Regions from separate parts of the Streptomyces sp. SAS_272 genome, predicted to be linked through region 1. Evidence: riboswitches for the same ligand, from Rfam matches in the RefSeq annotation. Region 1 holds a riboswitch; each other region holds the start of a gene.
What was found. A riboswitch is a leader RNA that binds a small molecule or an ion and turns the genes downstream of it on or off. The one in region 1 is predicted to bind S-adenosylmethionine.

Region 1 (10,216 bases):
CGTCCCCGCCTACTACTCGCACATGGGGCCGGCCAACGCCGCCGGACCCGCACCCGTGGACCTCACCCCACCCGCCGTGGCCGACGCCGACGAGATCGCCGACCGGCTGGCGGCGGGGGAGTGGGTGGTGGATCTGCGCGATCGCGTCGCCTTCGCCGCCGGGCATGTGTCCGGGTCCTTCAACTTCGAGGCCGAGGGACAGCTCGCGACGTATCTCGCCTGGCTGATTCCGTGGGACAAGCCGGTGACCCTGCTCGCCGAGTCCCCCGGACAACTCGCCCGAGCCCAGCGTGAACTGGTCCGCGTCGGCATCGACCGGCCGGCCGCGGCGGCCGTCGGCGGGCCGGCCGACTGGCTGCGCGAGGGCGAGGCGCCGACCTCCTACCGCCGTGCGGCGTTCGCCGATCTCGCGGGTCGTCATCCGGGTGCGGGTGTCGTCGTCCTCGACGTCCGGCGCGGCTCGGAGCGGGCGGGCGGCTACCTCGACGGCTCGCTCCACATCCCGATCCACACCCTGCACGGCCGCCTGGACGAGGTCCCCGACGGTGAGGTGTGGGTGCACTGCGCGGGCGGCATGCGTGCCGCCGTCGCCGCCTCCCTGCTGGACGCCGCCGGACGTGACGTCGTCGCCGTCGACGACTCCTTCGACGCGGCCGGCCGCGCCGGACTCCTCATCCGCAACCCCTGACACCGCAATCCCCGAGGGCGTGAGGTGTCATCGGGACCCCCGCCGATCTCCGGTACCGGCACGGCAGACAGGAGCGCGAAACCGACATGAGCATGTTCCGACGAGTGCAGAGAGGCGCGGGCCGGGTGAGCGTGCAGGAGGCGGCCGTCCGCACCGGCCACGGAAGCGCCGCCGACGGCACGGTCGACGCCGTGCTGCTGGACGTGCGCGAGTCCCACGAGTGGCACGCGGGGCACGCACCCCGGGCGGTGCACCTGCCGCTCTCCGCGCTGGCCGCCGGCGCGGGGCTGCCCCCTCATGCGCAGGCGCGGCCCCTGATCGTGATCTGCCGCGCCGGGACCCGTTCCCGGCAGGCGGCCGAACTGCTCGCTGCCCGCGGCGCGCCGGCCGTGGACGTGATCGGCGGAATGAGCGGCTGGGCGAAGGCGGGTCTTCCGGTCGTGGACGCCCGCGGCGGACACGGCGCCGTCGCGTGAGTGCTCTCGTGCTCGCCCTGGCCGCCGGGGCGGTCATCGGCCTGGCGCTCGGCGCGCTCGGGGGAGGCGGCAGCGTGCTGGCCGTGCCCGCCTTGATCTACCTGCTCGGCTTCAGTCCGGTCGGGGCCACCACCGCGAGCCTGGTCGTCGTCACCGTCACCTCGGTCACGGCCCTGTCCGCGCACGCCCGCGACGGGAATGTCCGCTGGCGGACGGGGCTGTTGTTCGCGGCGGCCGGGATCGGTCCGGCGATGCTGGGCGGCGCACTGGCCGCCCGTGTCCCGGCCGCCGCCCTGACGGCGGGCTTCGCCGTGGTCGCGGGAGCGGCCGCCCTGGGCATGCTGCGGCCGAGGCCGGCCGCCGAGCGATCGGTGACGGTGCGGCCGACGCGGGCAGCGGGGGCCGGCGCCGGACTCGGCGCGGTCACCGGCGTTCTCGGGGTCGGCGGCGGCTTCCTCGCCGTACCGGCGCTGGTGAGCGTGCTGGATCTACGGATGCGCAACGCGGTGGGTACCAGCCTGCTGGTGGTCACCGTCAACTCCCTGGCCGCGCTGGCGATGCGTGCGGGCACGGTCGAGAAGCTCGACTGGGCGGTCGTCGGTCCCTTCGTCGGGACCGCGATCCTCGGTGCGTGGGACGGCAAGCGGTTGGCCGCGAAGGTGTCCGGGCGCACGCTTCAGCGGATATTCGCCGCGGTGCTGCTGGCCGTGGCGGCCTCCATGCTGGTCGACGCGGCACGGTGACGGCCGGCGAGGCGCGGGCTCGCGTGCCGGCGGCGGTGAGCGCCGTCGACACCCGCTCTCAGGCCAGAGACAGGAACAGTCTCTCCAGCCGTGCGCGCATGGCTGCCGTGTCTTCACCGTTCTTGCGCCCGGAATCGAGGTCGGCAACGCACTGCTGCAGGCCGGTCGCGATGATCGCGAAGCCGGCCCGGTCCAGCGCGCGGGAGGCGGCGGCGAGCTGGGTGACGACGTCCTCGCAGTCACGCCCCTCCTCGATCATCCGGATCACTCCCGAGATCTGACCCTGCGCGCGACGCAGCCGGTTCAGCACGGCTTTCAGCTCCGCGCCCTCGAGCTCCAGTTCCACGATCACTCCTCTGGCAATACCCCTAGGGGTACTCTACGTCCCGGTCCGGGACGACGTCGACCATCAAGGATCACCTCTGCCATGACCCACGTTCCCGTCCCCCGCGCCCTCGGCGCCCAGCAGGCGCGCACCCGCATCCACGAGCTGACCGTCATCGACGTGCGCACCCCCGCCGAGTACGCCTCAGGGCACCTGCCCGCAGCCCTGAACATCCCCCTCGACCGCATCCGGCGCGCACTGCCGGAGATCCGGCACGCCGCGCAGGCCGGAGACGTCCTGGTCGTCTGCGCCTCCGGAGCCCGCTCGGAGAAGGCCTGCAGGATCCTTGCCGCGCAGGGCGTCGTCACCGCCACCCTCGTCGGCGGCGCCGAAGGCTGGACCGCCAGGGGGTACGACCTGCACACACCGGCCGCCCGTGACACGCGGGCGGGCTGGAGCACGGAACGCCAGGTCCGCTTCACCGCCGGCAGCGTGGTCCTGCTCGGCGTCCTTCTCGGCCTGCTCGTGCATCCGGCCCTCCTGCTGATACCGGCCGGCATCGCGGGCGGCCTGGTCTTCTCCGCCGTGACGAACACCTGCGGGATGGCGGCCGTGCTGGGCAGGCTGCCCCACAACCGCCCTGGTGCGGCCGATCTGAACGCCGCACGCGCGGCTCTGCGCAACCGCTGAACCCGGTGCCCGTGGGGGACCACCGATGACGACCGGCACACCGTCCGGGCTCGCGTTCCGCTCGGGTGGCGTGGTGCAGGAGGGCAGTCCCCGGCCTGCGGGTCGACCGCCCGTCAGTGCAGGAACGTGAGGGCGTTCTCGATGGCGAACAGGATCCCTTTCGGGCCCGGCACTCGAAGAGTCGGAGTGCTTCTCAAGGCCGGTGTACGCGTGCGCGGTCGTGCCGGCTCAGGAGCCGCCGCGCTCGCGGGGGATCTTCTGACCGGCCTCGATCGCGACCGGCAGCCGGTTCTCGGCCGGGGGCAACGGGCAGGTGGCCAGATCCGTGTAGGCGCACGGCAGGTTGGTGGCCCGGTTGAAGTCCAGGACGACCGTGCCGTCGGCTGCGGGCGGAGCGAGGGCCAGGGACCGGTTGGCGGCGTAGGTGGTGACCCCGGAGGTCGCGTCGGTGAACAGCACCATCAGCCGGCCCGCACCATGGCCGGGGAACGCGGTCAGCGACAGCGGGCGCCCGTCCAGCTCGAACTCGACCCTGCCCGGAGCGTCGTAGACATGCTCAAGGCCCTCGACCGCGGCGCCCACGGTGGTCGGCCGCGGAGTGTCGAAGGGGATGTAGCGGCCCTTCACGGCCCAGCGCGGGTCGGGGGCGTAGGCGGGCGTTCCGGTGAAGGCTGTGCGCAGCGGCGCGTCCGGGTGCCGGGGGCGCACGATGTCCTGGCCGCCGCGCTTGGCGACCTCGATGACGGCGTCTCCCCAGACGGCGTCGACGCCGCCACGCTCGGGAAGCACGCCGAAGCGGTGCTCGCCGCGTACCGGCGTCCCGTCGACGACCAGTTCCTCGCCCGCGTCGAGGTTCACGACGACGCCTTCGGGGCCGGTGGTGCGCCACGCGCCGGGCGCGTCCGGGAAGCGCTGCGGCCCGTCGTCGAGCCAGTGCAGGCCGGTGATCGCCAGGAACCCGTGCGGGGCGGCGAGCCGGGCCTCCTGGGCGCGGTACCACTCCAGCCAGGTCTCGGTGAAGGCGTGGAGGTCCGTGGCGGTGGCCTCGGTGGTCATGGGAATCTCCTTTGTGTCGGGGCGTCTTCGGGCAGGGGATGAGGGGGCCCTCGAGCCGACGCGCGTACCTAGCCGGCCGGTTCGCCGAGGATTCGCCAGGTGCGTCGGCGGTCGGCTTCTCCCGCGATCTCGGCGGCCGAGAACACGGCCTCCGTGGCGCCGGCGTCGCGGTAACGGCGTACCTCGGCCTCGACGGTCTTCTCGTCGCCGATCACGGCCAGGTCGGCGGCCCGTCGGCCGCCGGAGAGTTCGACGGCCCGCGCGTAGGACGGGATCTGTTCGTAGAAGGCGTGAGCCGCACCGAAGGTCTGCCCGCACCGGGCCGACGTGACAGCGAACTCCGCGGCCTGCGCGGTCAGTCGGACGGTGGCGTCGACCTGGCTCGGCGCGGCGGACGCGTTGAGCGCTACTCGGACAGTCATGTCAGTCAGAACGGGCGTCGGCCGAACCCGCATTCCGGTCGGCGTGTGACAGCTTCTTGTCAGTCATGTGTACAAGGGACGGCCGGCGGCTCGGCCCGCAGACGTGCGGTGGCTGTGTCGAGCGGTGCCGCCGTCCATCGGGGCGTCCGCGATGCGGGACGGCCCTCTTGACGGCGATGCCGGTCGGATCGACACTCACCGAGGGAATCCTAGTGAATAGGTAGGGAAAATATGAGACGCCTGGAGCCGGTCACCGCACGCGTGTGCCGTTCGCCTCTTCTGACCTCCCGCCGTCACATCGATCTGCTGCGCGTCTGCAGCGCGATCAGCCCCCAGGGCTGAGCAGGGGCCCATCCCGTCCCGGCGGCGCCCGCGCCGGCGTGACTCATGCGTCCGCCGTGCACGGATGAGCCCCGCTCCCGCACCCGACGTCGCGTCAGCCGCGCGTACGTCCGCGCCCGCTCCCGGGGAGAGTCATCCGCCGGAGCAGCCGTCCAGATCCTGGACCGGGCGGCACACTCAGCCCATCAGCTGTTCCGCCTGGTGGACCGGCGTTGACATTCGTTCGGGCACTTGTCTTGACTGTGGCCCAGAACGGTCATGAGCGTCAGCGACAAGCCCTGGCTGGCTGACCGGCAACCCTCGCACCGCGGTGGGGTGCCCCAGGTGACGACCGGACCGAAGAGGATTCGGTAAGCGCGAGGCCCGCAGGGCCGGAACGGTGAAGGTGACGCCATGTACGCAGCTCCCAGGACGGCCACGCGCCGCCCACAGGGCTGCGTACAGCCGTACCCGAACCCTCTCGTCGCCGATCGTGCCGTCGACCTGCTCCGCGTGAACAGCGCACTGTGTACCGCACCGGGCCGTGCCCGCTGTCGGGGCTGACCTCTCCCCGCAGCCCCCGCATTCCCTGACGAACGCCGCCCGAGCGGTGTGCCGTCGTCCTCCCCGCCCCCGGTGTCCCGCCGTCATGTGCGCTGCCGCATGCCGCCGCGCCTGAGGGGTGTACCCACCCAGCCGGAGCCCACTATGAGTGAACCCCCTGGTGCCACCGTCACCCTTCCCGAAGCGCCGACCGCCGACGAACCGTCGAAAGCCCTCACCGCCCAGAGAGTTCTGCCGTTGAGGCGGCCAGGGCGCTGGATCGCCACCGCGTTCGTGTTGGTTCTGGTCGCCCAGTTCGTGCACGGACTGGTCTCCAACCCCTTCTACCAGTGGGACCGCTGGGGCTACTGGTTCCTGCGCCCCACCATCCTCGACGGCCTCGTGATCACGCTCGAAGTCACCGCCTACAGCGCCGTGTTGGGTCTGGTCGGCGGCGTCCTGCTGGCTCTGGCGCGGCTGTCGAAGAGCCCGGTGCTGCGCGCGGTCAGCTGGACGTACGTCTGGGCGCTGCGCTCCATCCCGCTCATCGTGGTGCTGCTCTTCCTCTACAACTTCAGTGCTCTGTACCGGACGTTGAGCGTCGGCGTCCCCTTCGGGCCGGCCTTCTTCTCCTTCGACGAGTCGAAACTCGCGACCGACATGGTGATCGCCGTCATCGGCCTCAGCCTCAACGAGGCCGCCTACGCGGCCGAGGTGGTCCGCGGCGGCATCCTCTCCGTGGACCAGGGCCAGCACGAGGCGGCCGCCGCGCTCGGCCTGCCCAAGGGCTACCAGTTCCGCAGGATCGTCTTCCCGCAGGCCCTCAGGTCGATCACCCCGAACTACGTCAATCAGCTGATCGGCCTGATCAAGAGCACCTCGCTGGTCTTCTACGTCTCGTTGCTCGACCTCTTCGGCACCGCGCAGAGCATGGGCTCCACCTACCCCGGCGACATCGTGCCGCTGCTCCTGGTGGTGACCGTCTGGTACCTGATCCTGACCAGCGTCGTCTCCGTGATCCAGTTCTACGTCGAGCGGTACTACGCCCGCGGCGCCACCCGCGCGCTGCCGCCGACGCCCCTGCAGAAGCTCCGGGCCGGCCTCACCGACCTGCGTGCCCGTGTCCGCCGGGAGGCCGCGGTATGAGCAGCACCGACACCCTGGAGACGGCCCCTGCCGCCCTGGAGATCCACGACGTCCACAAGTGGTACGGCACCCATCGCGTCCTCGACGGCATCGACCTGACCATCCGCCCCGGCGAGGTCACCGTCGTCCTCGGCCCGTCCGGCTCGGGCAAGTCCACGCTCCTGCGGGTCGTCAACCACCTGGAGAAGCCCGAGATCGGCCATGTCAGCATCAACGGCGAGCCGATCGGGGTGAAGCGCCAGGGCGACCGGCTCAAGGAGTTGAGCGAGCGCGCCATCCTGGCCCAGCGCGGCCGGATCGGCTTCGTCTTCCAGAACTTCAACCTCTTCCCGCACCTGACCGTCCTCGACAACGTGGCCGCGGCCCCCGTCGCCACCGGAAAGCTGACCAAGGCCGAGGCACAGGCACTGGCGAAGGAACTCCTGGAACGGGTCGGCCTCGGCGAGCGCATCGGCGCCTACCCCCGGCAGCTCTCCGGCGGCCAGCAGCAGCGCGTCGCCATCGCCCGCGCCCTCGCGCTGCGCCCCGGCGTGATCCTCTTCGACGAACCCACCTCCGCCCTGGACCCGGAACTCGTCGGTGAGGTCCTCGCCGTCATCAAGGACCTGGCCACCAGCGGCACCACGCTCGTCATCGTCACCCACGAGATCGGCTTCGCCCGCGAGATCGCCGACCGGGTCGTCTTCATCGACCAGGGCCGGATCGTCGAGCAGGGCCCGCCCTCCGAGGTCCTCGACAGGCCGCGCCACGAGCGGACCAGGGATTTCCTCAGCAAGGTCCTGTGAACCGCCGTACGCCCAGAACTCCCCCCACGCCAAACCTCCGCACCCTCCTCCAGCGACAAGGAACGGCCATGCCCACCTACTTCACCCGACGCAGCCTGAGCAGAGGCATCACCGCGGCCACCGCCGTCGCCGCCCTCGCCACCGGGCTCGCCGCCTGCGGGGGCGACAGCGACGCGGCCACCACCACCGCCGACGCCAAGCCCGGAGAGGTCGTCGTCGGACGGGTCTCCAACGGCGCCGGCACCGAGACCACCATCAAGGTCTCCGAGGTCAGGTCCATCAGCGCCGAACTGCCGGCGGCCCTCCGCAAGAGCGGCAAGCTCGTCATCGGCGAGGGCGCCCTGCCCGCCGGATTCCCGCCGCTGGCGTACGTCGGCAGCGACCAGAAGACCCTCACCGGCTCCGAACCCGATCTCGGCCGTCTGATCGCCGCCGTCTTCGGACTCACGCCGGAGATCAAGAACTTCACCTGGGAGAACATGTTCGTCGGCATCGACAGCGGCAAGGTCGATGTGGCCCTCTCCAACATCACCGACACCGAGGAACGCAAGAAGAAGTACGAGTTCGCCTCCTACCGGCAGGACAACCTCGCCTTCATCGTGCCGAAGAAAAGCACCTGGAACTTCGACGGCGACTACGAGAACCTCGACGGCAAGACGATCGCCGTCGGCTCCGGCACCAACCAGGAGAAGATCCTCCTGGAGTGGAAGGCGAAGCTCGCCAAGGAGGGCAAGAAGCTCACCGTCAAGTACTTCCAGGACAGCACCAGCACTTTCCTGGCGCTGAACAGCGGAAAGATCGACGCCTCCTTCGGCCCCAACCCCGGCTTCGCGTACCACAACCGCCAGGTCGCGAACACGCCCGACGCCACCCGCATCGCGGGGACGTACTCGGGCGCCGGCGCGAGTCTGCAGGGCCTGATCGCGGCCACCGCGAAGAAGGACAGCGGCCTGGCCGAACCGCTCGCCGACGCCGTCAACTACCTGATCAAGAACGGTCAGTACGCCCAGTGGCTCAAGGCCTACGACCTCTCCAACGAGGCCGTCGCCAAGTCCGAGGTCAACCCGCCCGGACTGTCGCTCGACAACTCCTGACCACCGAGTGCCGGGCCCTCCACCGCCGCCCCGCGGTGGAGTCCCCCGCGCCGGACATCCCGAGCCGCACCCCGGAGACTGCCACGCCATGTCCGTCATCGCCCTCGACGCCAGTTCGTCGTACATCCTGGACAACCCCGCCTGGGCCGCACTCACCGGCCCGCACGCTCACTTCGCCGAACGCGTCGGCCACGCCGTCCGATACCAGCAGGACGTGGCCCCCTTCCACGCCGTCTCCGACGAGGACGACCCGCGCGCCTGGGCCGACCTCGCCGTACTCGTCGGCCCCGGCGGGACCGCCGCGGTGCGAGGCGTGACCGAGGCGGCGGAGGGCTGGGAGGTCGTGCACACCGGACACGGCGTCCAGCTCGTGGGCACCGCCCTGCGCGCGGAGCCCGACCCCGAGGCCGTACGGCTCGGCCCTGACGACGTGCCCGAGATCCTGGACCTGGTCGCCCGCACCGAGCCGGGCCCCTATCTGCCCCGCACCGTCGAGCTGGGCGCCTACCTGGGCATCCGCCATGAGGGCCGGCTGATCGCGCTGGCCGGAGAGCGGCTGCACCCGCCGGGCTGGACGGAGATCAGCGCCGTGTGCACCGACCCCGCCCACCGCGGCCGGGGTCTGGCCACGCGTCTGGTCCGCGCTGTCGCCGCCGGCATCGAGGAGCGCGGCGAACGCCCCTTCCTGCACGCCGCGGCCGCCAACGCGAACGCGATCCGGCTGTACGAGTCGATCGGCTTCACCCTGCGCCGTCGTACCGCCTTCTCGCTCGTCCGGCACACCGCTGCCGCCGTGCCGGAAGAATCGGCATAGCCGTGCCGTTGTCCTTGTCGAAGGCGAGTGCCCGGACCACCCGGACGGAGGTGCGACGCGTGACGCGTGTACTGCGTGCCGTCCGCCTTCACTCCCGGCCCCACATCGACCTCCAGCGCGTGGCCGGCTCCCTCTGTAGCTCCTGACCCCGTCTCCCCAGCCGCCGTGCGCCCCGATTCCCGCGGGCCGGCGATCTCGTACGGATCTCCAGGAAGGCACCCTCGTGTCCTCGACCCCCGTTCCCCCTCTGCATCTGGCTGTCGCTCTCGACGGCACCGGCTGGCACCCCGCCTCCTGGCGCGAGCAAGTGGCCCGCCCCCGGGACCTGTTCACCGCCGGATACTGGGCCGACCAGGTCACCGAGGCCGAGCGCGGACTGCTCGACTTCGTCACCTTCGAAGACGGCCTCGGCCTGCAGTCCTCGCACTACGGCGAGCTGGACGGCCGTACCGACCAGGTGCGCGGCCGCCTCGACGCCGTACTGATCGCGTCCCGCATCGCGCCCCTCACCCGGCACATCGGCCTGGTCCCGACCGTGATCGCCACCCACACGGAGCCGTTCCACATTTCCAAGGCGATCGCCACCCTCGACTACGTGAGCACCGGCCGCGCGGGCCTGCGGGTGCAGATCAGCGCCCGTCCGCACGAGGCCGACCACTTCGGCCGCCGTACCCTCTCGCCGATCAACGCGGAACAGCTCCGGAGCCCGGCCGGACAACAGCGGCTGACCGACCTGTTCGACGAGGCCGCCGACTACGTGGAGGTCGTGCGCCGGCTCTGGGACAGCTGGGAGGACGACGCCGAGATCCGGGACGTCGCCACCGGCCGGTTCATCGACCGCGACAAGCTGCACTACATCGACTTCCAGGGCAGGCATTTCAGCGTCAAGGGACCCTCCATCACCCCGCGCCCGCCGCAGGGCCAGCCTCTCGTCACCTCCCTCGCCCACCAGACCGTGCCGTACCGGCTGGTGGCACGCCAGGCCGACGTCGGCTACGTCACCCCGCAGGACGCCGTGGACGCCCGGGCGGCGGTCGCCGAGATCCGCGCCGAGCAGGAGGCGGCCGGGCGCGCCGGCGAACTCCTGCACGTCTTCGGTGACCTGGTGGTCTT
Region 2 (10,216 bases), on a different contig from region 1:
GCGGGAGCAGGGCGAAGTAGTCCGGGGGAGCCCACGGCGTGTGCGAGAAGTGCCCGATCCGCAGGTCGGGACGGAGTTCGCGGAGCATGCCGGGGACGAGACACAGGTGGTAGTCCTGGACCAGCACGGCCGCGCCGTCCGCCGCCTCCTGCGCGAGCGCCTCGGCGAAGGCCCGGTTGTACGTCTCGTACGCGGCCCACTGTCGGCGGAACTCCGCGTCGAAGACCGGCTCCAGCGGGGTCTGGTACAGCAGGTGGTGGACGAACCAGAGCACCGAGTTGGCGATGCCGTTGTACGCGTCGGCGTGCACGTCGGCGGGGACGGGCAGCATGCGCACGCCCTCCTCGCCGACCCCGCGCCGCACCGCCTCCCGGTCGCCGTCGGAGAGCGCCGAGCACACCCAGAGCGCGCCCGCGTCGGGTCCGATGGCCGACAGGCCGGAGACCAGTCCGCCGCCGCCGCGTTTGGCGTGCAGCGAGTCGTCCTCGCGTACCTCGTAGGAGACCGGACCGCGGTTGGACGCGACCAGCACCTCGGCGCCCCGGGCGGCAGACGTGTCGTGCGTGGAAGCCATAAGCCTCAACCTAGCCCGCTCTGTAAACGCTCAAACGTACGGTCGCGCTGAGTGGAGGGGTCGTATCCGGCCGTGTCGCCGCTGCCGGCGCCCTGCGCAGGAGGCCGGGCACGCGCTCAGGCCACCCTGCGTCGCGCGTACTCCGAGACGTCCGCCATCGGGGGGCGTTCCTCCGTGTCGACGGAGTAGGTGTGCGGTTCGAAGCCGTCCGGGCCGCGCTCGAACTGGGTGAGGGCGGGGCGGACCAGATGGCCGCGGGCCAGCCGCAGCTGGGCGGTGCGGTAGATCGCCGCCGCCATCCGGCCCAGAGCCTGGCCGTCCTGGTGGCGATGCTTGCGCACGCCGACGTCGACCTGGGCGAGGGCGTCGAGGCCCACCAGGTGCAGGGCGTCGACCAGCATGCCCAGTTCCACGCCGTACCCCACGGGGAAGGGCAGCTGTTCCAGCAGGCTCCGGCGGGCCGCGTACTCGCCGCCGAGCGGCTGCACGAACCCGGCGAGCTGCGGCCAGTGCATGTTGAGCAGGGGGCGGGCCATCAGTTCGGTGACCCGTCCGCCCTGACCGGCCGCACCGCCCAGCGGACGGTCGTACATGGCCTTGACCAGGTCCACGTCCGGATCGGTGAGCAGCGGGCCGACGATCCCCGAGACGAAGTCGGAGGAGAACTCGCGCAGGTCGGCGTCGACGAAGCAGACCACGTCCCCGCGGGTGACCAGCAGCGAACGCCACAGCACCTCGCCCTTGCCGGGCACGGCGGGCAGGCGGGGGAGTATCTCGTCGCGGTGGACGACGCGCGCGCCCGCGGCCGCGGCGACCTCGGACGTGCGGTCGGTCGATCCGGAGTCGACGACGACGAGCTCGTCGACGAGGGGGACCTGCAGCATGAGGTCGTGACGGATCACGGCGACGATCTCGCCGACCGTCTCCTCCTCGTTGAGCGCGGGCAGCACGACGCTCACCGACTGGCCCGTGCGCTGTTTGGCGGCGAGAATCCGGTGCAGTGGGCGGTCCGTCAGGGACCAGGAACGGGTGCTCAGCCAGCGCTCGACTTCTTCCAGCACGTCGGCGGCTCCTCTGCGTTCTCTCGGCGAGTACGGTCCTGCGTGATCCATCTCGCGGTTCGGACGACTATCTCAACTGTCCTGGCCTTCGGTTACAGTCTTGAACAACGCGGCTGACCATCGCATGTCAGGGTCGTCGGCGCGTACAGATCAACAACCGAATACCGCTCATCCAGAGGGGCAGAGGGACACGGCCCGATGAAGCCCCGGCAACCCTCCAGTCGGTTCTCGTAGATCAGTGTTGATCGTTCAGCGAGGCTCCCGGCTCGGGAAGGTGCCAAATCCGTCTCACGGCGAAGTGCGTCGTGAGGAAGATGAGGAGAAAGGGCCTCGCCTCACATGGCTGCGCAGACTGTTGCAAGCACCACGGACTCTACGACCTCCGCTGTCGACCTCGGTCCGGCCACCGCGTTGAGCTGCCGCGAGTGCGGCCACCGCGTCCCCCTCGGTCCGGTCTTCGCGTGCGAGGAGTGTTTCGGCCCGCTCGAGATCGCGTACGACTTCTCCTCCTACGACACGGAGGAGCTGCGCAAGCGCATCGAGGCGGGACCCGCGAACATCTGGCGCTACGCGCCGTTGCTGCCCGTCCCGGCGGACGTGGCCGACAAGCCGAACATCAACCCCGGCTGGACCAAGCTCGTGCAGGCCGACAACCTCGCCCGCGAGCTGGGCGTCGACGCCGGCAAGCTCTTCGTCAAGGACGACTCCGGCAACCCGACCCACTCCTTCAAGGACCGGGTCGTCGCCCAGGCCATCGAGGCCGCCCGCGCGTTCGGCTTCACCACGCTCTCCTGCTCCTCCACGGGCAACCTGGCCGGCGCCGTGGGCGCCGCCGCCGCCCGCGCCGGGTTCCGCTCGTGCGTCTTCATCCCGCACGACCTGGAGCAGGGCAAGGTCGTCATGGCCGCGATCTACGGCGGCGAGCTCGTCGGCATCGAGGGCAACTACGACGACGTCAACCGCTTCTGCTCCGAGCTCATCGGCGACCCGGCGGGCGAGGGCTGGGGCTTCGTCAACGTCAACCTGCGGCCGTACTACGCCGAGGGCTCGAAGACGCTGGCGTACGAGATCTGCGAGCAGCTCGGCTGGCGGCTGCCCGACCAGCTGGTGGTGCCCATCGCGTCCGGCTCCCAGCTCACGAAGATCGACAAGGGCCTTCAGGAGCTGATCAAGCTCGGGCTGGTCGAGGACAGGCCGTACAAGATCTTCGGCGCGCAGGCGGAGGGCTGCTCCCCGGTGTCCGTGGCCTACAAGGCGGGGCACGACGTGGTCCGCCCCCAGAAGCCGAACACCATCGCCAAGTCGCTGGCCATCGGCAACCCGGCGGACGGCCCGTACGTCCTCGACATCGCGCGGCGGACCGGCGGCGCGGTGGAGGACGTGAACGACGAGCAGGTCGTCGACGCGATCAAGCTGCTGGCGCGCACCGAGGGCATCTTCGCGGAGACCGCCGGCGGCGTGACCGTGGGCGTGACGAAGAAGTTGATCGAGAGCGGTCTGCTGGACCCGACGAAGACCACCGTCGTCCTGAACACCGGCGACGGCCTGAAGACCCTGGACGCGGTGGCCGGCACCGGACTCACCGCGACCATCCGCCCGAACCTGGACTCTTTCCGAGAGGCTGGCCTCGCATCATGAGCGTCACTGTTCGCATCCCGACCATCCTGCGCACCTACACCGGCGGCCGGGCCGAGGTCTCGGCCGAGGGCGCGACCCTCGGCGAGGTCATCTCCGACCTGGAGAAGAACCACACCGGCATCGCCGCGCGCGTCCTGGACGACCAGGGCAAGCTGCGCCGGTTCGTCAACGTGTACGTGAACGACGACGACGTCCGCTTCGAGCAGGGTCTCGAGACGGCGACTCCGGCCGGCGCCGGCATCTCGATCATTCCGGCCGTCGCAGGTGGCTGACCGTCGGTCAGTACCCGCCGGTAGTAACCGTCGGTAACAGCGATTACCGAGAGTTCATCGAATTGCCCTCTCCGCGATAGAAGCGGAGGGGGCAATTCAGAGTGGTTGAGCGCGGTACAGTTGGGGAACCCGGTCCTGATCACCGGTTCCGGAGCCTTTTATTTCCGCCCGCGCCCGACAAGAAGCAGCCAAAGTACGCGCTGCTTTCGTGGCTTTTGTGGCTTTTGCAGGGCCCGACTTGCCCTGAATTCTGGCGAATTTGCGCCACATTCCGGATCTCGCACGTCCAGAATTCTCGTCCGAGTGACCTGTTGCAGACGGCAGTTGGGCAGATACATTCAGCCGCGGTCGACGCGTTCCGGCGCACGCCCCCAACCAACTGGGGGGTGAGGTCTGACCCGGATCCACGAAGTGTGGATCTGTGCAAGGGCCAGTAATAGGGGAGTTAGGCATGGCTCAGGGCACCGTCAAGTGGTTCAACGCGGAGAAGGGGTACGGCTTCATCGCGGTCGACGGTGGTGCGGATGTATTCGTCCACTACAGCGCGATTCAGATGGACGGCTACCGCACCCTGGAAGAGGGTCAGCGGGTCGATTTCGAGATCTCGCAGGGCCAGAAAGGGCCGCAGGCGGACATGGTCCGTCTTGCGACCGGCTGAAGCACGCGCCGACTGACAGCGTCGTTCTTCTGTTTCATCTTCGAAGGGCTCGCGCCTCCCGGGGTGCGAGCCCTTCGGCATGCCCGGAAGCGGGAGCGAGTCCAGGGGCGGGCCTCCTCGACCCCTCGGCCGGCCGCAGACGGCGGGCCCGGACGCCCCCTGTTCACCTGCGGATCCTCCCGAGGCGCTTGCACTCGGCATGGGCGAGTGCTAATCATTGGCGTTAGCACTCTGAAGGTGAGAGTGACAACGAAGGACCGGGTCGGTGAGGCCCGCAGGCCAGGTGGGGCAAGGAACCACACGGCCGGCGAGCCGTCCGTCGCGGGCGCGGGCGCGGTCCGAAGGAATCACCCCCAGTCCTGGAGGGACCACTTCACATGGCCAAGATCATCGCGTTCGACGAGGAGGCGCGGCGCGGCCTCGAGCGCGGCATGAACCAGCTCGCGGACGCCGTCAAGGTGACGCTCGGCCCCAAGGGCCGCAACGTCGTCCTCGAGAAGAAGTGGGGCGCCCCCACGATCACCAACGATGGTGTCTCCATCGCCAAGGAGATCGAGCTCGAGGACCCGTACGAGAAGATCGGCGCCGAGCTGGTCAAGGAAGTCGCGAAGAAGACGGACGACGTCGCCGGTGACGGCACGACCACCGCGACCGTCCTCGCCCAGGCCCTCGTCAAGGAAGGCCTGCGCAACGTAGCCGCCGGCGCCAACCCGATGGCTCTCAAGCGTGGCATCGAGAAGGCCGTCGAGGCCGTCTCCGGCGCCCTGCTCGAGCAGGCGAAGGATGTCGAGACCAAGGAGCAGATCGCCTCCACGGCCTCCATCTCCGCCGCCGACACCCAGATCGGCGAGCTCATCGCCGAGGCGATGGACAAGGTCGGCAAGGAAGGCGTCATCACGGTCGAGGAGTCGCAGACCTTCGGTCTGGAGCTCGAGCTCACCGAGGGCATGCGCTTCGACAAGGGCTACATCTCGGCGTACTTCGCCACCGACATGGAGCGTATGGAGGCCGTCCTCGACGACCCGTACATCCTGATCGCGAACTCCAAGATCGCCAACGTCAAGGACCTGCTCCCGCTCCTCGAGAAGGTCATGCAGGGCGGCAAGCCGCTGCTGATCATCGCCGAGGACGTCGAGGGCGAGGCCCTGTCGACCCTGGTCGTCAACAAGATCCGCGGCACCTTCAAGTCCGTCGCGGTCAAGGCCCCGGGCTTCGGCGACCGCCGCAAGGCGATGCTGAACGACATCGCCATCCTCACCGGTGGCGAGGTCATCTCCGAGGAGGTCGGTCTCAAGCTCGAGAACACGACCCTCGACCTGCTCGGCAAGGCCCGCAAGGTCGTCATCACCAAGGACGAGACGACCATCGTCGACGGTGCCGGCGACTCGGACCAGGTCGCGGGCCGGGTCAACCAGATCCGCGCCGAGATCGAGAACAGCGACTCGGACTACGACCGCGAGAAGCTGCAGGAGCGCCTGGCGAAGCTCGCCGGCGGTGTCGCGGTCATCAAGGCCGGCGCCGCCACCGAGGTGGAGCTCAAGGAGCGCAAGCACCGCATCGAGGACGCCGTCCGCAACGCGAAGGCCGCCGTCGAGGAGGGCATCGTCGCCGGTGGTGGCGTGGCGCTCATCCAGGCCTCCGCCGTCTTCGAGAAGCTGGAGCTCGAGGGTGACGAGGCGACCGGCGCCAACGCCGTGCGCATCGCGCTCGAGGCCCCGCTCAAGCAGATCGCCGTCAACGGTGGTCTCGAGGGCGGCGTCGTCGTGGAGAAGGTCCGCAACCTGCCCATCGGCCACGGTCTGAACGCCGCGACCGGTGAGTACGTCGACATGATCGCCGAGGGCATCATCGACCCGGCGAAGGTGACGCGCTCTGCTCTGCAGAACGCCGCCTCCATCGCCGCGCTGTTCCTCACCACCGAGGCCGTCATCGCCGACAAGCCGGAGAAGGCCGCCGCGCCCGCCGGCGGCGGCATGCCGGGCGGTGACATGGACTTCTGATCGACCTGACGGTTGATCGCCTGTCCTTCGACCGAGGGCGGCACTTCCCGGAAACGGGGGGCGCCGCCCTCGGGCGTTTCAGTCGGCGAACTGCTTGAGCTGCTCAGTGTCGAGGGTGATACCGACAGGAGCCGGAAGCGGCACGGTGGCACCCCAGGAGTAGGACACGGACTGCTGGTAGCGGCCGTCCTTGGGCTCGCTGAACACGACGACCGTGTTGTTGTCGCGGTCGACGAGGAGGTAGACGGGAATGGCCGCTCCGTCGTCGCCGACGGGCTTGTCGATACGGTCGCGCTGGTCGGTGTCGCGATCGTGGGAGGTGATCTCCACAGCCATCAGCGTGCCGTCCGGGGCGGACCACTCCCCGTCTTCGACGAAGTGGTTCACCGGCGCGAGGAAACCGTCCGTGCGGGCGCGACCCTTTCGGTATGTCTCGGCTTTGACGCCGCGCTCGGGTGCTAGGTCCAGATCGGGGCGTTGGTGCATGCACTGGCGCAGCAGCCACATGAAGATCGACGTGTGCCTGCCGTCCGGCATCGCCTTGACTACTACCTTTCCGTTCACATACTCGAGCCGCACGGTCTCAGGCGCGGACGCAGCAAGCTCCTCGAACTCCTCGACGTCGAGCGGCCCGTGGCGGATGCACAGCCTCCCGCCGAGAAACCCCAGCCGGTCACGAAGCTCCCTCGGAGCTCTCTCGACGAGTTCTTCGAAGTCCTCCACGGACATCTGAGGGCGTTCTTCGATGTCAGGGGTCATGGCGTCGCCTCCTTCCCTCCATCGTGCCCCGGGGTGGCGTCGTCGGACCGTAGGAGCCGTCATACGGGTGTCCTCTCCTGTCGTTTCAGGGACATGGCAGCCCGGATCTCCCCCGCGCGGGCGTGGATCGCGGGGGACGGCAGGAGTGCGGCGGGGCGTGTGGGGGTGTGCTCGCCTCGGCAGCCGCGGCACACGCCCCCTGGCAGGGCCTCCGGGTGTCCGGGGACCCCGCATTCCGCGCACTCCAGACGACGGCGGGGCGGGGGTGGGGCCGGTGGCGGCGGAGGCGGGATCTTGTCCGTCAGGCGGCGGTGGAGCAGGGCGGCGGGGCTGTGGACCGGGGTCGGCAGACCGGCTGTGAGTGCGGTGTGGAGCGTCTCCTCCGTGGCCCCGCGCGCGAACCACTCCTCCACCAGCGGGGCGAGTCGCGCGCAGTCGGCGGCGGAGAGGGACAGTGCGGGGGCCGTGCGGCCGAGGGCGGCCAGGAGGATGTGGGCGCGGGAGCGGGTGGGGCGGGTGCCTTCAGGGGCAGGCCCCGGGTCCGGGTCCGGGTCCGGTGGTTCTCCGGGGGCGTCACCCCGCGTGAACCTCGCCCACCAACCGTCGTTGCGTGCGGTACGGGTGAACCACGTTCGGGTGATCCAGCGGTACTCGCCGGAGGTCGATTCCACGCGTTCCCGGCCCCGCCTCAAGTGCCCCGCCTGCTGGATGCGGTTGAGGGCGGTCCGCAGGGCGCACTGGCCGTACGGCGTCGTCTTGGCCAGCGTCTTCACGGAGATGTCCGTGCCGTCGGGCAGCTGGTCGAGGTACGCGGCGATCGCCGCCTCACGGGGCGGGAGGTGTGTGAAGTCGTGACGGGTGCGGGCGAGTTGGTCCGGCGCGGTTCGTTTGCCGTAACCCGGATTGGCCATCGGGTGCGGGGATGCGTGCGCGGACTGGGGGTCAGTACTAAGCTTGGCTGCAGCCACGGATCGAGTCTCTTTCGATCTTGCAGGTCAGGCCCCCGCAGGTGTTGGTAGCACCTGGCGGGGGCTGTTTCGTTCTGCGCACGCTAGAGCGTGGTGACCTTCCGTGGCAAGTCGGTCGCTCCGCGTCAACTTGCCGGGTGGGAGGGTGGGTTGAGGCCCTCCACCCGTTCCTTGGAAAGAGGGCTCGGCGCTGGACGCTTGAGCCTCGGGGCGGTCGCGGCGGACGGCGGGTCAGCCTGCCTTGAGGTTCTCCACGAACGCGGACCACGCCTCGGCCCGGAACACGAGCCTCGGGCCGAGGGGGGCCTTGGAGTCCCGGACGGGGACGAGGGGGGAGCGACCGGCGGCGACTTCGAGGCAGTCGCCGTTGTCGGCACCGCTGTAGCTCGACTTGTACCAGGACTCACGGCTGTGTCGCGTCATGTGTCCAATCCTCTGCCACGGATCCCAGCAGGGCCAGGGAATCCTGTGGAGAGAGTGCGCTGGCCCTGATCAGGTCGAACGTCAGCTCATGGCGGGCGACAGTTGCCGGGTCGTCTATCAGGCGTCCCACGTCGATGCCTTCGACGTATGAGAGCGGAGGCGCGTCGGGGAAGTACATGAGCTTGATGCCGCTTACCTGAGATCCGATGGCGCCTGCACTGAACGGGAGCACCTGCATGATGATCCGCCGTCGCTGGGCGAGGGTCGCCACGTGTTGGAGGGCCTGTGCCATGACGGCCGTTCCACCGGCAGGGCGGCGCAGGGCGGCTTCGTCGAGGACCGCCCACAACAACGGGGTTGTTGGATCGTCGAGAAGGCGGGTCCGGGCCATTCGCATGGCTACCAGTTCGTCGATTCTCGCGTCTGGTTCTGTAGGCCAGTAGGCGCGGAACAGGGCCTCCGCGCAGCCAGGCGATTGCAACAGCCCGGGAAGCAGGGTGGGCGTGAACTGCCTGATCGACGAAGCGAGTTCCTCTGCTTCCACTGCCTGGGTGAAGTGGTGTGCGTACTTGGAGTTCGTGGAGGCCGTGCAGTTGCGCCGGAAGAAGCCGTTGGTGCCCAGGGTTTCGTCGATCTTGACGGCGTACTCCAGGAGCATCCGTCGCGTCCCCGCCTCCAGTTGCCCGATGAACGAGCCGCTGACGAACAGCAGCTCGCCCAGGTTCGCCTGACTCAGCCCCTTCTTCTCGCGGGCGTGCCGCAACTCCGCACCCAGTAGTGCTCGGGGGGACGATGACGGATCGAGGTCCTTCGGTCCTGGCATGGCGACTCCCTGTCACACAGGTGGGTTTGTTGGGACGCCGTATCTGGCCAGGTTAGAAGCCGGGCGGCCACGCTGTGTGGTGAACGGGAACACTCAGCGTGGAGGGATCGGCGCAATGGAGATGCCCAGAACATCGGCGGAGGATCGGCCCGCCCGGACGGTCCAGGAGGCCCTGGAGCAGTTGCGGAATGCCCTGCGCGAGGTGGGGATCATCCTGCCGTCGCTGCGGATCGACCCCGTCTCGGGCGCGCACGGCGACCCGTACGCCCTGGTGGATCTGGGCCGCTGCAACCTCGGCGTGGCCTCGCGACTGGCGGCGGCGCTGCGCGGGGCGGGGGGCGACGCGTGAGCGGGGCGTACGTCAGGGACGTCGGGAGCGGGCGGATCGGGGAGGCCATGGAGCGGCTGGCGGATCGGGTGGTGCTGCGGCCGGTGGGGGGCGGTCGGGAGTGGGACTGTGCGCCGGCGGACGTGGGGGAGGTGGCGCCTGCCGAGGTGTTGCGGGAGCGGGTGCGCAGGCTGAACAAAGACACCCGCTCCCGTGACGCGGCCGTCGGTCAGGAGGCGGTGTAGTGGGAGGCGATGGCGGGCTGGCCCGTGTAGTTGGGGCCGGCGGTCGGGTCGGCGCCCAGGTAGTGAAACGGGAGACGGACGGCCCGGGCGCCTCGGAGGGCGAGGAGGTGGCGGCGGGGGCTGTAGTCGTAGCCTGCCGCGCGCAGGGCCGAGACCACCGGTCTCGCGGCGGTCGAGCCGTCGGCATGGCGCACCGACTGCGGGTCGAAGTGCGCGGCCAGCAGGCCGTCCTCGGTCAGCCAGGACGCGGCGCGGGCGAGCAGGCCGAGCTGGTCGCCGACGTAGTGCAGGCCGTGGACGCAGGTGATCAGGTCGTACGTCCGGGCCGGGGTCCAGGACGAGACGGAGGCGACCGTCTCCTCCAGGGCCGACGGGGCGGGCAGCGGGACGAGCGGGCCCACCAGGTCGACGGCGGTCAGGACCGCCCCGGCGGGCAGCGCGGAGGCGGCCTCGCGCAGGGCGCGGCC
Region 3 (10,216 bases), on a different contig from region 1:
TTCGACACCGGAAAGCCCACCGTCAAGAAGCGGCTGGCGGTGCAGTTCGGGCCCGAGGCCGGCGAGTACGGCGTCGGCCAGCCCGTCGTCGCCAAACTCGACCAGCCGGTCAAGGACCCCGCACAGCGGGCCGTCGTCGAACGGGGGCTGAAGGTCGACTCCACGCCCTTCGCCCAGGGCGGCTGGCACTGGGTGGACGACAAGGAGCTCCACTACCGGCCCAAGGAGTACTGGCCCGCCCACGCCACCGTCCGCGCCCACAGCAACCTGGACGGCATCAAGATCAGCGACCGGCTGTGGGGCGGCCCCGTGAAGGAGCTCAGACTCACCACCGGCGACCGGGTCATCGCCGTGACGGACGCGTCGACGCACTCCATGACGGTGTCCAAGAACAACCAGGAGATCAAGCAGATCCCCGTCACCACCGGCAAGCCCGGCTTCGACACCCGCAACGGCGTCAAGGTCGTCCTGGGCAAGGAGTACTACGTACGTATGCGCGGGACCACCGTCGGCATCGCCGAGGGCTCCGCGGACTCGTACGACCTGCCCGTCTACTACGCCACGCGCGTCACCTGGAGCGGCGAGTACGTCCACGCCGCCCCCTGGTCGGTGGGCTCCCAGGGATACGCGAACGTCAGCCACGGCTGCACCGGCATGAGCACGGCCAACGCCGAGTGGTTCTTCGACAACATCCGCCAGGGCGACGTCGTCCAGGTCGTCAACAGCAACGGCGAGACCATGGAGACGTTCGGCAACGGCTTCGGCGACTGGAACCTGGACTGGGCCAAATGGACCAAGGGGAGCGCGCTGACGGGCGCCAAGCAGAAGACGCAGCAGGGGACGGCACGCCTGAGTCCGGCGGCGGTCTGACCCACGCGCGGGTGCGGGGGCGACGACGAACCGCGTCCCGCCCCCTGAACCGCTACGCGCTCTGCTGAAGGCCCTTCGTCCGCAGCAGGGCCGCGAGCGCCCCCGCGAACTCCACGGGCTCCACGGGCAGCGTCACAGCCGCGTCCGCCCGGCTCCAGGTCGCGAGCCACGCGTCCTGGGGCCGCCCGATGAGCAGCAGCACCGGCGGACACCGGAAGACCTCGTCCTTGAGCTGACGGCACAGACCCATGCCGCCCATGGGGGCGGTCTCCCCGTCGAGGACGACGACGTCGATGCCGCCCTTCTCGAGCTCCCGCAGCACCGCCGGCGCCGTCGCGCACTCCACGAACTCCACCACAGGGGCGTCCGGCGCGGGCCTGCGCCCGGTCGCGAGCCGCACCTGCTCCCGCGTGTTGGCGTCGTCGCTGTAGACCAGCACCGTGGCGGTCGCCTGCATGCTTCCTCCGTGACATCAGCGTCGTACGGACAGAACCGATGCCGCGGATGCTACTCCCTCACCCACCTCGTCCACACCGCCTGGAACACCACTTCGATGGGCCATCCGGGCAGTACACACGGGGCGATCACTCCGAACGGCACCCCCCGGAGTGAGGGCGGGATAAGGGACCGACATAATGTCGGTCGTGGCGACAGCAACGACAGTAGAAACCGGGCACGCGCACCCGTCGGTCAATCGGCCGAACCTCACCAGCGTCGGAACCATCATCTGGCTGAGCTCCGAGCTGATGTTCTTCGCGGCCCTCTTCGCGATGTACTTCACCCTGCGATCGGTGACGGGTCCTGATCACTGGAAGGAGATGGCCGAGGCACTGAACCTCCCGTTCTCGGCCACCAACACCACGATCCTGGTGCTCTCCTCGCTCACCTGCCAGCTCGGCGTCTTCGCCGCCGAGCGCGGTGACGTGAAGAAGCTCAGAATGTGGTTCATCGTCACCTTCATCATGGGTGCGATCTTCATCGGCGGTCAGATCTACGAGTACACGGAGTTGGTGAAGAAGGACGGGCTCTCGCTCTCCTCCGACCCGTACGGCTCGGTGTTCTACCTGACCACCGGCTTCCACGGTATGCACGTGACGGGCGGCCTCATCGCCTTCCTGTTCGTCCTCGGGCGCACCTACGCGGCCAAGAGGTTCACCCACGAGCAGGCGACCGCGGCCATCGTCGTGTCCTACTACTGGCACTTCGTCGATGTCGTCTGGATCGGCCTCTTCGCCACGATCTACCTGATCAAGTAGCCGGGCCCGCTCCCGCACCTCCACAAGCATCGACGCAGAAGATCCTGACACCGGGGTAATCCGTGAAAAAGCTCTCCGCACGACGACGCCATCCGCTGGCGGCGCTCGTCGTCCTAGTCCTATCGCTGGCATGCACAGGGTGGCTGTTCTCCGCGCTCGCGCCCGCGAGCAAGGCGCAGGCAGACGACACCGCCCAGTCCCTCGCCATCGACGAGGGCAAGAAGCTCTATGCCGTCGGCTGCGCCAGCTGCCACGGCACCGGCGGTCAGGGCAGCTCCGACGGTCCGAGCCTGGTCGGCGTGGGCGCCGCGGCCGTCGACTTCCAGGTCGGCACCGGCCGCATGCCGGCGGCGACCTCCCAGGGCCCGCAGGTGGTGAAGAAGAAGAACATCTACTCGCAGGCCGAGATCGACCAGCTCGCCGCGTACATCGCCTCGCTGGGCTCCGGCCCGACCGTCCCGACCGAGGCCGAGTACGGCCCGGAGGGCGCGGACATCGCCAAGGGCGGCGACCTGTTCCGCACCAACTGCGCGCAGTGCCACAACTTCACCGGAAAGGGCGGCGCCCTGACGAAGGGCAAGTTCGCTCCGACCCTCGAGGACGTGGACCCGAAGCACGTCTACGAGGCGATGCAGACCGGCCCGCAGAACATGCCCTCCTTCCCCGACACCACCCTGTCGGAGCAGAACAAGAAGGACATCATCGCGTACCTGCACGCGGTCAACAGCAGCGACACCGACAACCCCGGTGGTCTGGAGCTGGGCGGCCTCGGGCCGGTCAGCGAGGGTCTGTTCGCCTGGATCTTCGGACTCGGCGCCCTGATCGCGGTCGCCGTCTGGGTCGCCGCTCGGACCGCAAAGGCCAAGAAGTCATGAGTAGCCAAGACATTCCAGAAGAGAACCTGCCCGTAGAGCAGGGCCACGCGCACGGCGCGGTGGACGTCGCGGACGAGCAGAACCCGTTCGCGGACCCGGGGCTGCCGCCCCACGAGCACCGCGTCCAGGACATCGACGAGCGGGCCGCCAAGCGGTCCGAGCGTGCGGTCGCCTTCCTGTTCACGCTGTCGATGCTCGCCACGGTCGGCTTCATCGCCTCGTACGTGGCGATCCCGGCCGACAAGTCGATCTTCGTGTTCCCGATCGGCCACCTCAGCGCGCTGAACTTCGCGCTGGGTCTGACGCTGGGCACGGCGCTGTTCACCATCGGCGCCGGCGCGGTCCACTGGGCCCGCACCCTGATGTCGGACGTCGAGGTCGCCGACGAGCGGCACCCGATCGCCGCGAGCCCCGAGGTCCGCGCCAAGGTCCACGCGGACTTCCGGCAGGGCGCCAAGGAGTCCGCGTTCGGCCGCCGCAAGCTGATCCGCAACACGCTGTTCGGCGCGGTCGCCCTGGTGCCGCTCTCCGGCGTCGTGCTGCTGCGCGACCTCGGCCCGCTGCCCGAGGACAAGCTCCGTCACACGCTGTGGGCCAAGGGCAAGCTGCTCGTCAACATGAACACGAACGAGCCGCTGCGTCCTTCGGACGTCGCGGTCGGTTCTCTCACCTTCGCCAAGCCCGAGGGCCTGGAGGAGCACGACGAGGACTTCCAGAACGAGATCGCCAAGGCGGCCCTGATGATCGTCCGGCTCCAGCCGGAGAACATCAAGGACAAGCGCGAACTCGAGTGGTCGCACGACGGCATCGTGGCGTACTCGAAGATCTGCACCCACGTCGGTTGCCCGATCTCCCTGTACGAGCAGCAGACGCACCACGTGCTGTGCCCCTGCCACCAGTCCACCTTCGACCTCTCCGACGGCGCCCGAGTGATCTTCGGTCCCGCCGGTCACGCCCTGCCGCAGCTGCGCATCGGCGTGAACGACGAGGGCTACCTCGAGGCGCGCGGCGACTTCGAGGAGCCCGTCGGTCCTGCTTTCTGGGAGCGCGGATGAGCACCACAGAGAACCACGAGAGCAACGAGTCCCGCGCACGCGGGAAGGCTCCGGCCGGCGAGCGGGTCGCCGACTGGGCCGACGGCCGGCTCGGGATCTACTCCCTCGCCAAGGCCAACATGCGCAAGATCTTCCCCGACCACTGGTCGTTCATGCTGGGCGAAGTGTGCCTGTACAGCTTCATCATCATCATCCTGACGGGTGTGTACCTGACGCTGTTCTTCCACCCTTCGATGAACGAGGTGGAGTACCACGGCAGCTACGTCCCGCTCCAGGGACAGCTGATGTCCGAGGCGTTCAGCTCGACCCTGCACATCTCGTTCGACGTGCGCGGCGGTCTGCTCATCCGGCAGATCCACCACTGGGCGGCGCTGATCTTCCTCGCCGGCATGTTCGTGCACATGATGCGCGTGTTCTTCACGGGTGCGTTCCGCAAGCCGCGTGAGGTCAACTGGCTGTTCGGCTTCCTGCTGTTCGTCCTCGGCATGTTCACCGGTTTCACCGGTTACTCGCTCCCGGACGACCTGCTCTCCGGCACCGGTGTGCGCTTCACCCAGGGCGCGATCCTGTCGATGCCGGTCGTCGGCACGTACATCTCGTTCTTCCTCTTCGGCGGCGAGTTCCCCGGCCACGACTTCGTGGCGCGGTTCTACTCGATCCACATCCTGCTGCTGCCCGGCATCATGCTGGGCCTGGTGGTGGGCCACCTGATCCTGGTCTTCTACCACAAGCACACGCAGTTCGCGGGCCCCGGCAAGAGCAACAAGAACGTCGTCGGCATGCCGCTGCTGCCCGTGTACATGGCCAAGGCCGGAGGCTTCTTCTTCCTGGTCTTCGGCGTCATCGCGGTCATCGCGGCGATCGCGCAGATCAACCCGATCTGGGCGATGGGCCCCTACCGTCCGGACCAGGTGTCGACCGGCGCCCAGCCCGACTGGTACATGGGCTTCGCCGAGGGCCTGATCCGCTTCATGCCGGGCTGGGAGATCAACCTCTGGGGTCACACGCTCGTCCTGGGCGTGTTCATCCCGCTGGTCCTGTTCGGCGTGGTCCTCGCGGCGCTCGCGCTCTACCCGTTCATCGAGTCCTGGATCACCGGCGACAAGCGCGAGCACCACATCCTGGACCGCCCGCGCAACGCGCCGACCCGTACGGCGCTCGGCGTCGCCTGGGTCACGATGTACATGATCACGCTGGTCGGCGGTGGCAACGACCTGTGGGCCACCCACTTCCACCTGTCGATCAACGCGATCACCTGGTTCGTCCGGATCTTCTTCTTCGTCGGACCGGTCATCGCGTACATCCTCACCAAGCGGATCTGCCTCGGTCTGCAGCGCCGCGACAAGGACAAGGTGCTGCACGGCCGGGAGACCGGCACCATCAAGCGCCTGCCGCACGGTGAGTTCATCGAGATCCACGAGCCGCTCAGCCAGGAGCAGCTGCACACGCTCACGGCGCACGAGCAGTACGAGCCGGCCGCGATCGGCGCCACGGTCGACGACAACGGCGTCGAGCGCAAGGTGACGGGCAAGGAGAAGCTCCGCGCCAAGATCAGCGGAGCGTACTTCGGCGAGGACCAGCAGATCCCGAAGCCCACCGTCGAGGAGTACAAGGAGATCACGAGCGGCCACGGCCACCACTGATCGTCGAGGCGTCGCCACGCCACGGTGAAAGGGCCCCGTCCGGTTGTCGGACGGGGCCCTTTGCCGTGCCCGTCGGCTGGATAGGGTGGGCACACACGTCTTCCACGGCACCCACGGAAGATCCGTACGACACCCAGGAGCGGCTGATGAGCGCTGTGACCCCCGCTGGAGGCGACACCGCGGCGGGCCGTTCCTGGCCCGAGGTGCTGAACGGTCTGCTGTACGGCCACGACCAGGGCGCGGACGCCACGTTCTGGGCGCTGGACCGGATCATGCGCGGCGAGGCCACCGACGCGCAGATCGCCGGGTTCGTGGTGGCGCTGCGGGCCAAGGGCGAGACCGTCGAGGAGATCAACGGTCTGGTCCGGGCGATGTACGAGCACGCCAACCTGATCGAGGTGCCGGGGCCGACCGTCGACATCGTCGGCACGGGCGGCGACGGCGCGAAGACGGTCAACATCTCCACGATGTCGGCGATCGTCGTGGCCGGTGCGGGCGCCACGGTCGTCAAGCACGGCAACCGGGCCGCGTCCTCCGCGTCCGGCGCCTCGGACGTGCTGGAGAAGCTCGGCGTCAACCTGGAGCTGACCCCGCGCCGGGTGGCCGAGGTGGCGCAGGAGGCCGGGATCACCTTCTGCTTCGCGATCAAGTTCCATCCGGCGCTGCGTCATGTCGGCGCGGCGCGCGGCCAGTTGGGCATCCGCACGGTGTTCAACGTCCTCGGCCCGCTGACCAACCCCGCCAAGGTGCGGGCCCAGGCCGTCGGCGTCGCCGATCCGCTCATGGCGCCGGTCGTCGCGGGCGTCTTCGCCGCACGCGGCAACTCGTCCCTGGTCTTCCGGGGCGACGACGGCCTCGACGAGCTGACCACGACGGCCACCTCCCGGGTGTGGGTGGTGCGCGACGGCAAGGTCACCGAGGAGACCTTCGACCCGCGGGACGTCGGCCTCGACCTGGTGCCGGTGGAGGCCCTGCGGGGCGGGGACCCCTCGTACAACGCCGAGGTCGCCCGCCGTCTGCTGGAGGGCGAGCGCGGCCCGGTGCGCGACGCCGTCGTGCTGAACTCGGCGGCGGCGCTCGTGGCGCTCGAGCCGGGCGGCGGGACGCTGGCCGAGGAGATCCGGGCCGGCATGGCGCGGGCCGCGGAGTCGCTCGACTCCGGTGCGGCCAAGCGGGCGCTGGAGCGCTGGGTGGCGGCCAGCAACGCCTGACGTCCGTGAGACGCGGTCCCGCCATCCGGACACGGGTTGCGGGACCGTGATCGGCTCGCGTAGATTCCTGTACTAGGTCATGAGTGACAGTCATGAGGCCCCGGCTGACTGTCCGGCAACCCTCCGTCCGTGGCGGGGTGCCCCGGGTGAAGACCAGGCCGTGGGCAACGAGGTCCACGGCAAGCGCGGATCCCTCGCACTCTTTCGAGTGAGAACGCCAGGGGTCCTGGGTCGTCCGAGGGAGTCTCCTGTGAGCAAGCGAATGCGATAGGGCGTAGAGCCCCGCCTCCGCACACCCCTTTCGTCTTCCTCCGTGCTCGAGCCATGTCCGCTCGCACGGCGGTTCCCCCTTTCCTCTCACGGGAGTTCGCCATGTCCGTCTCCACCGCCGCCGTCGCCCGCCCCCTTTGTGACCCGCTGGACGTTCTGGGCCGGGATGTCACCGTTCCGCTCGTCACCGGCGGCGAGGTCGCCTACGCGGCCCTCGACTACGCGGCCAGCGCCCCCGCCCTCCAGCGCGTCTGGGACGACGTCGCCGCCTACGCCCCGTACTACGGCAGCGTGCACCGCGGCGCCGGCTACCTCTCCCAGCTCTCCACGGACCTGTTCGAGAACGCCCGCAGGACCGTCGCCGAGTTCCTCGACTGCCGCCCCGACGACCAGCTGGTCTTCACCCGCTCGACGACGGACTCCCTCAACCTGCTGGCCCGCGCCCTGCCCGCCGACTGCCAGGTCTTCGTCTTCGAGACCGAGCACCACGCCTCGCTGCTGCCCTGGCAGGACGCCCGGGTCTCCTGCCTCGACGCCCCGCGCACCCCTGGCCAGGCCGTGGAGACCCTGGAGCGGGCCCTCGCCGCCCGGGACCCGCACGGCCCGGCGCTGGTCTGCGTCACCGGCGCCTCGAACGTCACCGGTGAGCTGTGGCCGGTGCGCGAGCTCGCGGCGGCGGCGCACGCCCACGGCGCCCGGATCGTCCTGGACGCCGCCCAGCTGGCCCCGCACCACCCGGTGTCGGTCCAGGACCTCGACGTCGACTGGATCGCGTTCTCCGGCCACAAGCTGTACGCCCCCTTCGGCTCCGGCGTGCTGGCCGGCCGCGCGGACTGGCTGGTCGCGGCGGACCCTTACCTCGCGGGCGGCGGCGCGAGCCGCAAGGTCACCCGGCGCGAGGACGGGGGCGTGGACGTGGAGTGGCACGAGAGCGCGGCCCGCCACGAGGCCGGCTCCCCGAACGTGATCGGCGCCTACTCCATCGCGTCCGCCTGCAAGGCCCTCACCGAGGCCGGCTTCGACGCCCTGGTCGCACGCGAGCGGCACCTGATCGAGAAGGTGCGCACCGGCCTCGCGGAGGTCCCGGAGGTCCGGATCCTGTCCCTCTTCGGCGACGACGCCCCGCGCGTCGGCGTGATCTCCTTCGTCGTCGAGGGCTGGAACAGCTCCCACTTCGCCGCGGCCCTGTCCGCCGAGTACGGCATCGGCGTCCGCGACGGCCTCTTCTGCGCCCACCCGCTGGTCCGCACCCTCCTGGGCGGCGCCCCCGAGGCGCAGGGCGAGTGCGGCGCCCCCGACGCGGCTCCGGGCGAGAAGTCCCTCAACGCCATCCGGGTGAGCTTCGGCGCGGGCACCCCCGACGAGCACGTCGAACGCTTCGTGACCGCGGTCCGCGAGCTGGTGAGCGAGGGCGCGAAGTGGCGGTACCGCACGGAGGACGGCCGCTGCGTCCCGGCAGTGGACTGACCTCGCCGAGCGCACGGCGCCTCCGCGTCCCGGGCGGGGAAACCCCCAGGGGCGCGGGGAACCGCGCGACCGACCCGCCGACCCGCGGAGCGAACCCCTAGGAGTCCAGGCCGATGGCGAACGCCGCCTCGAGGTCGTGCTGCGAGTACGTGCGGAACGCGACGTGGGTGTCCGTCCCCTCGACCCCGGGGATCTTGCTGATGCTGCCGGGGATGACCTCGGCGAGGTCCTCGTGCTGCTTCACCCGGACCATCGCGATGAGGTCGTAGGTCCCCGTCACGGAGAACACCTCGCTCACGGACTCCAGAGAGGCGATCCGCTCGGCGATCTCGGGGATCCGGTCCACGCTGGTCTTGATGAGGACGATCGCGGTGATCACGGCTGGTTCTCTCCCTCGGAGGCCGGAGCTGGGGCGGCCTTCACTCTAGCCGCCCGCCTGTCGCCCGCCGCCGCCCTTCCCGGGCGGCCCGGCGGACCCTTCCTGATCCCGAAACGGGCCCACGCGTAGAGGAGCCCCAGGCCGAAGCCCACCAGGTGCGCCAGATACGCCACCCCCGGGCCCCGCGGCGCCTGCCCCGCCGCCATCCACTGCACGGCCGCCCAGAAGGGCAGCACGACCCACGCCGGGAAACGCAGCGGCAGGAAGAACAGGAACGGAAGGAGGCTGGTGACCCGTGCCCGGGGGAACAGGAACAAAAAGGCGCCGAGCACCGCGGAGATCGCCCCGGAGGCGCCGACCAGGGACTGCGACGACCCGGCGTTGGCGGCGGCGTAGCCCAGCAGGGCCAGATAGCCGCAGCCGACGGTGAAGAGCGCGAACTCGACGCGGCCCATCCGGTCCTCGGACATCGCCCCGAAGACGTAGAGGAAGAGCATGTTGCCCAGCAGGTGCACCCAGCTGCCGTGGACGAAGAGGGCGGTCGCGGGGGTGAGGACGGCCCGGGGCGCGCCCTCGAAGAGCTCCGCGGGCACCACGCCCCAGCGCCGGAAGTAGGCCCGCTGGGCGGCCACCAGCTCGTCGCCGGCCCCGTACGCCGGATCGAGGCCCGAGGCGGGGCTGATCAGGAAGATCAGGCAGCACAGGGCGATCAGTCCGTAGGTCACCGGCGCCGACGGGTTCCTGATCGCTCTGCCGACCGTCCCGTTCCAGTTGCTGATCATGGGTACAGAGCATGACGTAACGGGACGCACGCGCCCGGAGCGCCTCGCCGCCGCCCGGCCGCCGTGGACGGACGGGCGGCGGGTACCCGCCAGGCCGTAGGGTTACGAGCCACACGCACGGGGGAGCCTCCGGCCCGACCCGGCACAGCGAGCACGACACCAGAAGGAAGTGGAAAGTCACGATGACGGTTCCCCTGCCGACCGCCGCCACGCGGTGGCGCTGCACTCTCTGCGGCAACCTCACGCGGTTCGACGTGACGCGCTCGTCGAAGGTCGTCGAGTACGTGCACCTGGACCTCGCGGGCGAGCCGAAGGTCGAGGAGCGCGAGGTGGTCAGTGAGACCATCGAGTCGGTGCGGTGTCGCTGGTGCAACGCCGTGGACCAGGTGGAACTCGTGGATCGGCCGG

Region 2: it holds a riboswitch for S-adenosylmethionine, as region 1 does, so the genes downstream of both, thrC (threonine synthase) here and ACN6LD_RS19275 (amino acid ABC transporter permease) in region 1, are expected to answer to the same signal.
Region 3: it holds a riboswitch for S-adenosylmethionine, as region 1 does, so the genes downstream of both, ACN6LD_RS27800 (aminotransferase class V-fold PLP-dependent enzyme) here and ACN6LD_RS19275 (amino acid ABC transporter permease) in region 1, are expected to answer to the same signal.

What each region holds. Positions count from the first base shown of each region.
Region 1 covers NZ_JBMNDR010000031.1:67,445-77,660, reverse strand. Annotated here, with positions in the region: gene ACN6LD_RS19315 (MBL fold metallo-hydrolase) at 1-688, shown strand, start outside; gene ACN6LD_RS19310 (rhodanese-like domain-containing protein) at 775-1,164, shown strand; gene ACN6LD_RS19305 (sulfite exporter TauE/SafE family protein) at 1,161-1,907, shown strand; gene ACN6LD_RS19300 (metal-sensitive transcriptional regulator) at 1,966-2,253, opposite strand; gene ACN6LD_RS19295 (rhodanese-like domain-containing protein) at 2,335-2,922, shown strand; gene ACN6LD_RS19290 (DUF1684 domain-containing protein) at 3,151-3,978, opposite strand; partial or broken gene ACN6LD_RS19285 (LLM class F420-dependent oxidoreductase) at 4,047-4,268, opposite strand; gene ACN6LD_RS19280 (putative leader peptide) at 4,632-4,742, shown strand; SAM riboswitch class IV at 4,997-5,105, shown strand; gene ACN6LD_RS19275 (amino acid ABC transporter permease) at 5,430-6,410, shown strand; gene ACN6LD_RS19270 (amino acid ABC transporter ATP-binding protein) at 6,407-7,195, shown strand; gene ACN6LD_RS19265 (ABC transporter substrate-binding protein) at 7,264-8,289, shown strand; gene ACN6LD_RS19260 (GNAT family N-acetyltransferase) at 8,378-9,103, shown strand; gene ACN6LD_RS19255 (putative leader peptide) at 9,106-9,249, shown strand; gene ACN6LD_RS19250 (LLM class flavin-dependent oxidoreductase) at 9,327-10,216, shown strand, end outside.
Region 2 covers NZ_JBMNDR010000008.1:35,900-46,115, forward strand. Annotated here, with positions in the region: gene ACN6LD_RS07995 (alpha,alpha-trehalose-phosphate synthase (UDP-forming)) at 1-574, opposite strand, end outside; gene ACN6LD_RS08000 (glucosyl-3-phosphoglycerate synthase) at 691-1,635, opposite strand; SAM riboswitch class I at 1,801-1,956, shown strand; gene thrC (threonine synthase) at 1,975-3,273, shown strand; gene ACN6LD_RS08010 (MoaD/ThiS family protein) at 3,270-3,545, shown strand; gene ACN6LD_RS08015 (cold-shock protein) at 3,997-4,203, shown strand; gene groL (chaperonin GroEL) at 4,581-6,203, shown strand; gene ACN6LD_RS08025 (Uma2 family endonuclease) at 6,282-6,962, opposite strand; gene ACN6LD_RS08030 (hypothetical protein) at 7,022-7,873, opposite strand; gene ACN6LD_RS08035 (DUF397 domain-containing protein) at 8,162-8,353, opposite strand; gene ACN6LD_RS08040 (helix-turn-helix domain-containing protein) at 8,334-9,176, opposite strand; gene ACN6LD_RS08045 (hypothetical protein) at 9,292-9,525, shown strand; gene ACN6LD_RS08050 (hypothetical protein) at 9,522-9,749, shown strand; gene ACN6LD_RS08055 (class I SAM-dependent methyltransferase) at 9,734-10,216, opposite strand, start outside.
Region 3 covers NZ_JBMNDR010000056.1:49,201-59,416, reverse strand. Annotated here, with positions in the region: gene ACN6LD_RS27835 (L,D-transpeptidase) at 1-870, shown strand, start outside; gene ACN6LD_RS27830 (response regulator) at 923-1,327, opposite strand; gene ctaE (aa3-type cytochrome oxidase subunit III) at 1,506-2,126, shown strand; gene qcrC (cytochrome bc1 complex diheme cytochrome c subunit) at 2,189-3,001, shown strand; gene qcrA (cytochrome bc1 complex Rieske iron-sulfur subunit) at 2,998-4,056, shown strand; gene qcrB (cytochrome bc1 complex cytochrome b subunit) at 4,053-5,699, shown strand; gene trpD (anthranilate phosphoribosyltransferase) at 5,846-6,910, shown strand; SAM riboswitch class IV at 6,986-7,102, shown strand; gene ACN6LD_RS27800 (aminotransferase class V-fold PLP-dependent enzyme) at 7,283-8,647, shown strand; gene ACN6LD_RS27795 (Lrp/AsnC family transcriptional regulator) at 8,745-9,026, opposite strand; gene ACN6LD_RS27790 (rhomboid family intramembrane serine protease) at 9,023-9,808, opposite strand; gene ACN6LD_RS27785 (hypothetical protein) at 9,991-10,216, shown strand, end outside.